2 linked regions of the Methylibium petroleiphilum PM1 genome follow. The protein of the gene in region 1 interacts with the protein of each later gene in a pairwise test. Links are inferred from orthologs where the notes say so. Each region holds a gene or a part of one and is shown in the gene's direction. Other genes may lie near its edges.

Region 1 (7,512 bases):
CATCGACACAACATCATGAAGAAGATGCGCGTCCGCTCGATGGTTTCCCTGGCCCGGATCTTCGAGGAACTCGCCATCTAGGGCAGGGCTGAACAGCGCGATCGATGCGCCGGAACTCTGCGCGAACGCTGGATTGCGCGCCGTACCAGGGGTACAGGGGAAAGGGTGACGAGCCCGACCCCGGCACTGGAGGCTAACGGTTAGGGCTGCTTCGTTCCCGACCTGACCCGGTTGGCCGCGCCCCCATGCGGGGAGGCCCGTCACCGAGGATTGTAGGCGACCGGTCGCGCGTCGCGGACCCGACGAGGGAAAGACCGTCAGCGCAGCTGCAGGTCGTCGTCGCCGAAGCGCACGCCGATCGGTTCGATCAGCAACTGCTTGGGGCCGGCCTCCACCGTGCCCGCGACCCAGGCGGCAACGCCCTGTTGGTGCGCGACCTCGACGGTGCGCTGCGCATCGGCGGCCTTCACGAACAGCGCGAAGCCGGCGCCCATGTTCAGGGTGCTGTAGGCCTCGCGCGCGTCGTGGCCGGCATGCTCGGCGATGAAGCGCAGCACCGGCGGCACCGGCGGTACGCTGTGGATGCGGTAGGTGTGGGTGGCCGGGTGGCGCAGCAGCTTGCGCCAGCCGTGGCCGGTGATGTTGGCGCTGTAGTGCGGCACGATCTGCGCGTTCCACAACGCCTCGGTCACCGGCGAGTACAGCGTGGTCGGCGCGAGCAGGGCCTCGCCGTAGCTCAGGCCCGGCGCCACTTCGGTGAGGTAGCCCTGCGGCAGCCGCTCGACCAGCTTGCGCGCCAGGCTCAGGCCGTTGGCATGGATGCCGCTCGACGCGAGCAGCACGATCGCATCGCCCGGAGCCAGCGCATCGCCGACCGACAGCCGCGACTTCGGATTGATCAGCCCGGTGCAGGAGGCCGCGAGATCGATGCGGCCGGCCTCCACGATGCCGGCCAGCGCCGGCGTCTCGCCGCCGCCCCAGGCCACGCCGCAGGTGTCGCAGGCCTGCTTCCAGCCGGCCACCAGCGCCTGCGCGCGCTGCGCGTCGCCGAACCATTCGCTGCCGCCGGCGGCCCAGTAGGCCTGCACCACCAGCGGCGTCGCGCCGACGGTGATCAGGTCATTGATCGCCATCGCGATGGTGTCCTGCGCGATGCCGGCGTAATAGCTCTGGCCGGTCAGCGCCTTCATCTCGTCGGCGACGAGAGCCTTCGAGCCCAGGCACTCGACGATGCTGGCCAGGTAGAACGGCCCGACGTCGACCACGTAGGCCGACTCGCCACGCGACGCCGCCACTTCGCCGAAACCGTGCGCGGCGAGGTTCTTCGCGGTGTCCTTGGCGGCACGCTGCGCGGCCACTTTCAGCGGGTCGATCAGGTCGTAGTTGACGCCGGCCTGTTCGTAGCTCAGCGGGGTGGGGGTGGGCGTGGTCATGGTCGGCAGGGCAGGGGCCCGATGAGCGGATGGCGCGGCGCGGGCAGGCCGCGGATTCGCACCGATTATCCGGCACCCCTGTGGCCGGGGGCTTCCACCCCGGCCGGTAAACTGCCGGGCATGAGCACCTTGGTCCTGGCCCGCAAGTACCGTCCACGCCACTTCGGCGAGATGGTCGGCCAGGAGCATGTGGTGCAGGCGCTGGCCAACGCGCTCACCTCGCAGCGGCTGCACCATGCCTACCTGTTCACCGGCACGCGCGGCGTCGGCAAGACCACGGTGTCGCGCATCCTCGCGAAGAGCCTCAACTGCACCGGGCCCGACGGTCAGGGAGGCATCACCGCGCAGCCCTGCGGTGTGTGTCCGGCCTGCCGCGACATCGACGCCGGCCGCTTCGTCGACTACACCGAGCTCGACGCGGCCTCGAACCGCGGCGTCGACGAGATCTCGCAACTGCTGGAACAGTCGGCCTACAAGCCGGTCGTCGGGCGATTCAAGGTCTTCATGATCGACGAGGTGCACATGCTCTCCAGTACCGCGTTCAACGCGATGCTGAAGACGCTGGAGGAGCCACCCGAGTACCTGAAGTTCGTGCTGGCGACGACCGACCCACAGAAGGTACCGGTCACGGTGCTGTCGCGCTGCCTGCAGTTCAACCTGCGGCCAATGGCGCCCGAGACGGTGCTCGCGCACCTGGAGCAGGTGCTGGCGGCCGAAGGCATCTCGGCCGAGCCGGGGGCGCTGCGGCTGCTGGCGCGCGGCGCGCACGGCTCGATGCGCGATGCGCTGTCGCTCACCGACCAGGCCATCGCCTTCGGTGCCGGCACGCTCCAGGAAGCCGGCGTGCGCCAGATGATAGGCGCCGTGGGCCGCAGCCATGTCTATGCGCTGATCGATGCGCTGGCCGCCGGTGACGGCGCCGGCGTGGTGGCCACGGCCGACGCACTGCGCGCCGAGGGCCTGTCGGCCGAGGGTGCGCTGGAGGAGATGGCGGTGGTGCTGCAGCAGCTCGCGTTGCTGCAGGTGCTGCCCGATGCGCTGGACGCCGCCGATCCCGACACCGCGGCACTCGTGCAGCGCGCCGGCCTGCTGCCGGCCGACGAGACGCAGCTGCTCTACAGCATCGCGCTGCACGGCCGCGCCGAGCTGGCGCTGGCGCCTGACGAATACAGCGGCCTGGTGATGGTGCTGCTGCGCATGCTGGCGTTCAGGCCACCGGGTGCTGCACGCACCGAGACGGTGGTGCGGCCGGGCCAGGCTACGCCCGCAGCGGCGCCGCGTGCCGCAACCGCCCTCGTGCGTGGCTCGGCACCTGCCGTGCCGCTGGCCCGCTCGCCGGCAACCGCGAGCCTTGCCGTGGCGCCACCGTCCAAGGCGGACCCCGTGCCGACCCGACCGCCTGCGCCGCTGATTGCGAAGAGCCCGTCCAGCGTCCCGCCATGGGAGGACGACATCCCGCTGGCGGAAGAAATGTCCCAGCCCCCGGCGACGGTGGCACCGCGCCCCGCACCACCGACCGTCGCGCGCGACGACGCGGCTGGTGGTCCTGCGCCGACCGAGATGACCCGCGGTCCGCTGGGCGACCGCTGGGCCGCGCTGGTGCGCCAGCTGACCGATGCGAACGCGATCGCGGCGTTGGTCCGCGAGCTGGCGCTGCAGGCCGAGTGCGTGGCCATCGATACCGGCGAAACGCGGCTGCGGCTGCGCGTCGAGCGAGAGAGCCTGCGCAATCCGAACCATGCCGAACGCCTGCAGGCGGCACTGGCCGCCGCGCTGGGTCACGCGGTGGTGCTGGACGTCGAGGCCGGTGTGGTGAACGACACGCCGGCACGGCGCGATGCAGCGGCGCGCGAGCAGCGCCAGCGCGAGGCCGAGGCGCTGATCCACAACGACCCCTTGGTGCTGCAGCTCACGGCGCAGTTCAAGACGGCCCGCATCGTGCCGGGGTCGATCAAACCCGTCTGACCCATTCGAACCACCGGAGAACGACATGCTCAAAGGACAACTGGCCGGCCTGATGAAGCAGGCGCAGGCCATGCAGGACAACCTGAAGAAGGCACAGGACGAACTGGCGCTGATCGAGGTCGAGGGCCAGTCGGGTGCCGGGCTCGTGAAGGTGCTGATGACCTGCAAGCACGACGTCAAGCGCATCACCATCGACCCCAGCCTGCTGGCCGACGACAAGGACATGCTCGAGGACCTGGTGGCAGCGGCCTTCAACGACGCGGTGCGCCGCGCGGCGGCGACCAGCGAGGAAAAGATGGGCAAGCTGACGGCAGGAATGCCGCTGCCGCCGGGCATGAAGTTGCCGTTTTGATGGCTCCCCCCCGTTGCGGCTGCGCCGCTCCCCCTCGAGGGGGCGACGCTGGCGGGCCGGCAGAGCCGGACCCGCGGCGTCCGCTCGGTGGGACGGTGGCGTGCTGCCATTCCTTTGCCGCGGACTGTTCCTGATGATCGAGTCGCTGAGGCATGGCTGCGTCGTCCACGCTTGAGTCGCTGACCGAGGCCTTGCGCCGCTTGCCGGGTGTGGGCGTGAAGTCGGCGCAGCGCATGGCCTACCACCTGCTGCAGCACGATCGCGAGGGCGCGCTGCGGCTCGCGCGTGCGCTGGAGCAGGCCGTGGCGACGGTGAGGCACTGCGAGCGCTGCAACACCTTCACCGAGGCCCCGGTGTGCAGCACCTGCCTCGATCCGGCGCGTGAACGCCGGCAGTTGTGCGTGGTCGAGACGCCGGCCGATCAGGCAGCGGTCGAGCGCAGCGGCAGCTACCACGGGCTGTACTTCGTGTTGATGGGGCGGCTGAGCCCGCTCGATGGCATCGGGGTGCACGACATCGGGCTGGAGAAACTGCTGGCGCGTGCCACCGATGGCGAGGTGCAGGAACTGATCGTCGCCACCAACTTCACCGCCGAAGGCGAGGCCACCGCGCACGTGATCGCCCAGGCCCTGAAGGGCCGAGGCCCGAGCGTCACGCGGCTGGCGCGCGGCGTGCCGGTCGGCAGCGAACTCGAGTACGTGGACCTGGGCACCATCGCCCATGCATTGAGCGATCGACGCTAGGGCCAGTGCCGGCGTCGACCCGAACCGGAGACGATGCGATGACGACGATCCTGCTCCTGAGCGTGCTCGCCGCTGCGCTGATGCCCATCGTCTGCGCCGGCATCGCCAAGGGAGGGCGCCTCGGCACGCCGCGCGGCGAAGGCGGTTTCGACAACCATGCGCCGCGCGAGTGGCTGGCGCGGCAGAGCGGCTACCGGGCGCGCGCGAACGCGGCGCAGGCCAACTGCTTCGAGGCCCTGCCGTTCTTCGTGGGCGCGGTGGCGATCGCGCTGACGCTCGGGGCGCCGGCCGACCGCATCGGCATGCTGGCACTGTTGTGGGTGGGGCTGCGCGCCGCCTTCGTGGCGTGCTACCTGGCGGACCGCGCGATGCTGCGTTCGGCGGTCTGGACGCTGGCGCTCGTGGTCAACATCGCGATCCTGTTCACGCCGCGCAACTGAGGCCCGCGGGCCCGGCCTGGCCTCAGCGGCTGTTGGCGGCCACGCGGCTCTTGCCCTGCGCGGTCGGGCGCGCGGCCACCGACTTGCCGGCCGACTTGCGCTGGGCCGTGGCTGACGTGGTGGCGCGGTTGCCGCGGGCCTTGGCCGTCGTGCTGGGGCTGCTCTTGCGGGCGGTCGCGGCCCTGCCCGGCAGGTAGAGCACCACCGCCTGGCCGGTCTTGAAGTGGGCGCCGGCCGCCACCTTGTTCCAGTCGGCCACGCTGGCGGCGCTGAGCCGGTAGCGTGCGGCGATCGAGGCCACGCTGTCATTCTTGCGCGCCTTCACGGTGGTGCGGCGCAGCGCCGGGGCGTCAGGGGCGAGCAGCATCGTCGCGTTGTCGGCCACGCGCTCGGACACGTCGTCGAGGTGCCGGTGCGGGTGCCGGGGCACCATCAGCGTCGAGCCGGCGCGCACCAGCATGCGCGGCGGGATGCGATTGGCCTCGCGCAGTTCGGCTTCGCTCATGCCGACCCGCTTGGCGGCATCGGCCGGCTTCATCGTCGTCGGCACGACCCAGGCGGTCCAGCTGGCCAGCGGGCCCTGGTAACCGGGCAGCGCGCGCACGAACTCGTTGGCGTTGTCGTAGGGCAGCAGCACCTGCGGCGTGCCGGCGGCCAGGATCACCGGCTTGTTGAGCGAGGGGTTCAGCGCGTGGAATTCGTCGAGCGGCAGGCCGGCCAGACGGGCCACCAGGGCTGCGTCGATGTCGCGCTGGATCGGCACGCTCAGGAAGTAGGGGTGGTTCTCGATCGCGGGCAGCGTCAATCCGAAGGCCTCTGGCCGCGCGATGAGGTTCTTCACGGCCTGCAGCTTGGGCACGTAGTAGCGCGTCTCGTCCGGCATCTTCAGGCTGAGGTAGTCGGTCGGCAGGCCGAGTTTCTGGTTGCGGGCGATCGCGCGGCCCACGCTGCCTTCGCCCCAGTTGTAGGCGGCCAGCGCGAGATGCCAGTCGCCGAACATGCCGTGCAGCTTCTGCAGGTAGTCGAGCGCGGCGCGCGTGGAGGCCAGCACGTCGCGCCGGTCGTCGCGGAAGGCGTTCTGCGCCAGATCGAAGTGCTTGCCGGTCGACGGGATGAACTGCCACATGCCCGAGGCCTTGGCGGTCGACATGGCCTGCGGGTTGAAGGCACTCTCGATGAACGGCAGCAGGGCCAGTTCGGTGGGCATGCCGCGCCGTTCGATCTCCTCGACCACATGGAACAGGTAGCGACTCGACCGCTCGGTCATGCGCTGCACGTAATCGGGCCGCGTGGCGTACCACTGCTCGCGGTCGCGGACCAGCGGCGTGTCGAGGTCGGGCATCGCGAAGCCGCGCCGCACGCGTATCCACAGATCGCGTTGCGCCGCGATGGCGTCGAGGTCGACCGGTTCTTCCGGGCGCACGGGATCGGTCGGTGGGCCGGCCGCGACGGCGGCATCGTTCGGCGCGGCGGCGCTGGCGGCGGCCACGCCGGGCGCTGCGGCCTCGGGGGGCGGCGTGGCGCCGGGCGCGGCGGCGCCGGCGTTGACGACGGGAGCCGTGACCGGTTCGGGCGACGGAGCGGTGGCGCAGGCTGCCAGCACGAGCGTCAGGGCCAGCACGGACAGCGTGGCGCGACGCTTCGGCGTGAGCAGCAGGGCGGTCATCGGAATTCGTTCTTCCACTGTCGCAATGCCGCGAGCACGCTCACCGCATCGTCGCCGGCGGCGCCATGCGCGCGGGCACTGGTTCGGACCTGCGTGCTCGTGACGCGCAGAAAGGGGTTGACCTGTCGTTCACGCGCCACCGTGCTGGGCAGCGTGGGCAGGTCGCGTTGTCGCAGCGACTCGCACTGCGCAACGTAGTCGATCAGATCGGCGTTGCCGGGTTCCACGGCGCACGCGAATTTCAGGTTGCCGAGTGTGTACTCGTGGGCGCAGCACACCCGCGTGTCGCCGGGCAGCGCGGCCAGTCGCGACAGCGACGCGTGCATCTGCGCCGGCGTGCCTTCGAACAACCGGCCGCAGCCACCGCTGAACAGCGTGTCGCCGCAGAACAGGATGGGCGCCTCGCCGGCCGGCTGGCCGAAGTAGGCGATGTGGCCAGCCGTGTGGCCGGGCACGTCGATCACCTCGAAGCGCGTGCCGAACAGCTCGATCGCATCGCCGTCGCGCAGCGGCAGGAAGGGCTGCGGGATGTCCTCGCGCGCCGGACCGTAGACCGGTCCGCGGCCGTCGGGCAAGCGTGCACGCAGCGCGTCGACACCGCCGACGTGGTCGCCGTGATGGTGGGTCACTACAATCGCCGCGAGCTTCAGTGACCGCTCGTCGAGCGCGCGAGTCACCGGCGCGGCTTCCCCCGGATCGACGACGATGGCCGACACGCCATCGTGGAGCATCCAGATGTAGTTGTCCGTGAAGGCGGGAACAGCGATCAGGTTCATGGTGCAGGAAGCGTCGAGTATAGATTTGCCCTTGTGGCTGCAGACCCCGCCCGGCCGGTACGTGTTGGCGTGGGAACAGGCGCGCATCGAAACGCATGTGGCCGATGTGTTCGGATTTCACGCATTGCAGCTCGGCC
Region 2 (2,999 bases), 2.0 Mb from region 1 along the record:
GGACGCCAGCATGAGCAGATGTTCACCGTGGTCTGCAGCATCCCGTCGCGTTCGCTCGAAGTTCGCGGTGAAGGGCGGTCCCGGCGTGCCGCCGAGCAGGAGGCCGCCCGTGCGGCGCTGGCTACACTGAAGCCAGACGAAACCGAGCGCCCATGAACGACAGCACCACCGCCGCCCCTGCTGCGGGCGCAGAGATGCCCGAGCAGCGCTGCGGCCTCGTGGCGATCGTCGGCCGGCCCAATGTCGGCAAGTCGACCCTGCTCAACGCCCTGGTCGGGCAGAAGGTCAGCATCACCTCACGCAAGGCGCAGACCACGCGCCACCGCATCACCGGCATCCGCAGCGCCGACGCGGCGCAGTTCGTGTTCGTCGACACCCCCGGCTTCCAGACCCGCCACACCGTCAAGGGCGCCGGTGCGCTGAACCGCAACCTGAACAAGACCGTCCAGTCGGTGATGGGCGACGTGGACGTGGTGCTGTTCGTCGTCGAGGCCGGCCGCTTCGGGCTCGACGATGCCAAGGTGCTATCGCTCGTGCCGCCGGGCAAGCCGACGCTGCTGGTCGCGAACAAGCTCGACCTGGTGCGCCGTCGCGCCGAACTCGCGCCCTGGCTCAAGAGCATGCAGGAGCGCCATCCGTTCGCCGAGTTCGTGCCGCTGGCGGCCACCAGCCCCGACGACGTGCGGCGCCTGCTCCAGATCGTCCAACCCTACCTGCCCGAGCAGCCGTGGTTCTACGACGAGGAGGCCCTGACCGATCGCAGCGAGCGCTTCCTCGCCAGCGAGATCATCCGCGAGAAGCTGTTCCGGCTGACCGGGGACGAGCTTCCCTACACGTCGACCGTGGTGATCGACGAGTTCAAGGAAGAGGGCGCGCTGCGCCGTATCGCCGCCACCATCATCGTCGAGCGCGAGGCCCACAAGGGCATGGTCATCGGCGACAAGGGGGAGCGCCTGAAGCGCATCGGCACTGATGCGCGCGTCGAGCTCGAGCGCCTGATGGACGGCAAGGTCTTCCTCGAGATCTGGGTCAAGGTGCGTTCCGGCTGGGCCGACGACGAGGCCCGCCTCAAGAGCTACGGCTACGAGTGAGAGCCGCCGCGTCGCGCGTCGCCGGCGCCACCCCGCAGGCTGCCCGTGGCGGCCGTGCTGCGGCCCCGGCGCTGCAGCCGGCCTACCTGCTGCACCGCTACGACTGGAGCGAATCCAGCCTGATCCTCGACCTGTTCACCCGCGAGCACGGCCGCGTGGCGGTCGCGGCCAAGGGAGCGAAGCGGCCCTACTCCCAGCTGCGCGCGGTGCTGCTGCCGTTCCAGCGGTTGCAGGTGGCCTATGGTGTGCGGCGCCCTCGGGAGGGCGACGGCGGCGAGGTGCAGCCGCTGAAGACCGCCGAATGGGCCGGCGGCCCGGCGATGCTCGGCGGCGCGGCGCTGCTGACCGGCTTCTACCTCAACGAACTGTTGATGAAGCTGCTGGCCCGACAGGACCCGCACCCGGCCCTGTTCGACGCCTATGCGCACACGTTGCCGGCGCTGGGGGCGAGCGACGATGCGCGGGTCGCGGCGGCGCTGCGCGGCTTCGAGCTGGTGCTGCTGCGCGAGATCGGCCTGCTGCCCGAACTCGGCCGCGTCACGCTGACTCAGCAGCCGCTGGGCGGCGGCGTTCGGCATGCGCTGAAGGCCGAGTCCGGCCTGGTGGCCGCAGCCGCGGGCGAGGTGGGCCTGGCGGCGGACGACTGGCGGGCCCTGCAGGCCGCGCTCGATGCCGACGATCTGGCGGCGCTGCAGCGCGCCTGCCTGCCGGTGCTGGCCGACCTCAAGCCGATGCTGCGCAACCTGCTTCACTATCATCTGGCCACGCCGGTGCTGCGCACGCGGCAGTTGATGATGGACCTGCAGAACCTCGACCGCTGACGAGCTGACGTTTCGATGAATCCGCTGATCTCCTCCGGCCATGCTTTCCACGCCGCGACGACCGCGCTGTCGGTCAACCTGAACAAGGTTGCGCTGCTGCGCAACACGCGGCCGCTGACGATCCCGAGCGTCACGCGTGCCGCCCGCATCGCGATCGACGCGGGGGCGCACGGCATCACCGTGCACCCGCGGCCCGACCAGCGCCACATCCGCACCCACGACGTGCACGACCTGGCCGAGATGCTGAAGCAGGAGCATCCGCACATCGAATACAACATCGAAGGCAATCCCTTCCACAACCTGATGGACCTTGTGCGTGTGGTGCGTCCGCACCAGGCCACCTTCGTGCCCGACAGCGTCGAGCAGTCCACCTCCGACCACGGCTGGAGCCTGCCCGAGGACAACGAGGCGCTGAGACCGCTGATCGACGAATGCCATGCGCTCGGCGTGCGCGTCAGCCTGTTCATGGACCCGCTGCCCGAGGCGATGGCCCAGGCCCGTGCCATCGGGGCCGACCGCGTCGAGCTCTACACCGAGGCCTATGCGCGCTCGCATGCCGAAGGCGCCGGCACGCCGCAGCATGCCGCGCTGCTGGCCTGCTACACCGCCAGCGCCGAGGCCGCGCTGGGCGTCGGCCTTGGGCTCAACGCCGGCCACGACCTGAACCGCGACAACCTGACCGCCTTCCTCCGCGCCGTGCCCGGCGTGCTGGAGGTGTCGATCGGCCACGCGCTGATCGCCGACGCGCTGGAACTGGGGCTGGCCGAGACGGTGCGCGACTACCTGCGCTGCATCCACCGCGCCCACGCGTAGCCCCGGCATGATCTTCGGGATCGGCACCGACATCTGCGACATCCGTCGCCTGCGCGCGACCTATGCACGTCGCGGCGAGCGCTTTGCGGAGAAGGTGCTGGGCCCGCAGGAGCTCGAGGTGTTCCGCTACCGCCTGGCCAAGGTGGAGGCGCGGGGCCTCAGCTACCTGGCCACGCGCTTCTCGGCCAAGGAGGCCTTCTCGAAGGCGATCGGCACCGGCATGCGCACGCCGATGAGCTGGCGTGCCTGCCAGATCCTCAACGCGCGCAGCGGC

The links. Proteins that work in one complex are often made in the same cells at the same time.
Region 2: the proteins of recR (region 1) and recO interact in binary tests that used the Escherichia coli proteins (3 or more experiments, as listed by UniProt). The link is inferred for Methylibium petroleiphilum PM1 from one-to-one orthologs.

What each region holds. Positions count from the first base shown.
Region 1 is NC_008825.1:2,698,038-2,705,549, reverse strand. The notes cover bases 2,826-5,697. They hold recR (recombination mediator RecR), read left to right. Parts: upstream 2,826-3,902; coding sequence 3,903-4,493; downstream 4,494-5,697. Other genes in these bases: MPE_RS12760 (transglycosylase SLT domain-containing protein), read right to left, coding at 4,956-5,697; MPE_RS12765 (MAPEG family protein), read left to right, coding at 4,532-4,933; MPE_RS12775 (YbaB/EbfC family nucleoid-associated protein), read left to right, coding at 3,424-3,750; dnaX (DNA polymerase III subunit gamma/tau), read left to right, coding at 2,826-3,398. Outside these bases: MPE_RS12790 (response regulator transcription factor), read left to right, coding at 1-81; MPE_RS12785 (AIR synthase-related protein), read right to left, coding at 318-1,433; more of dnaX, read left to right, coding at 1,554-2,825; more of MPE_RS12760, read right to left, coding at 5,698-6,599; gloB (hydroxyacylglutathione hydrolase), read right to left, coding at 6,596-7,375; MPE_RS12750 (class I SAM-dependent methyltransferase), read left to right, coding at 7,374-7,512. UniProt on the Escherichia coli protein: May play a role in DNA repair. It seems to be involved in an RecBC-independent recombinational process of DNA repair. It may act with RecF and RecO.
Region 2 is NC_008825.1:684,358-687,356, forward strand. It holds recO (DNA repair protein RecO), read left to right. Parts: upstream 1-1,087; coding sequence 1,088-1,912; downstream 1,913-2,999. Other genes in the region: rnc (ribonuclease III), read left to right, coding at 1-156; era (GTPase Era), read left to right, coding at 153-1,091; MPE_RS03280 (pyridoxine 5'-phosphate synthase), read left to right, coding at 1,928-2,725; acpS (holo-ACP synthase), read left to right, coding at 2,733-2,999. UniProt on the Escherichia coli protein: Involved in DNA repair and RecF pathway recombination.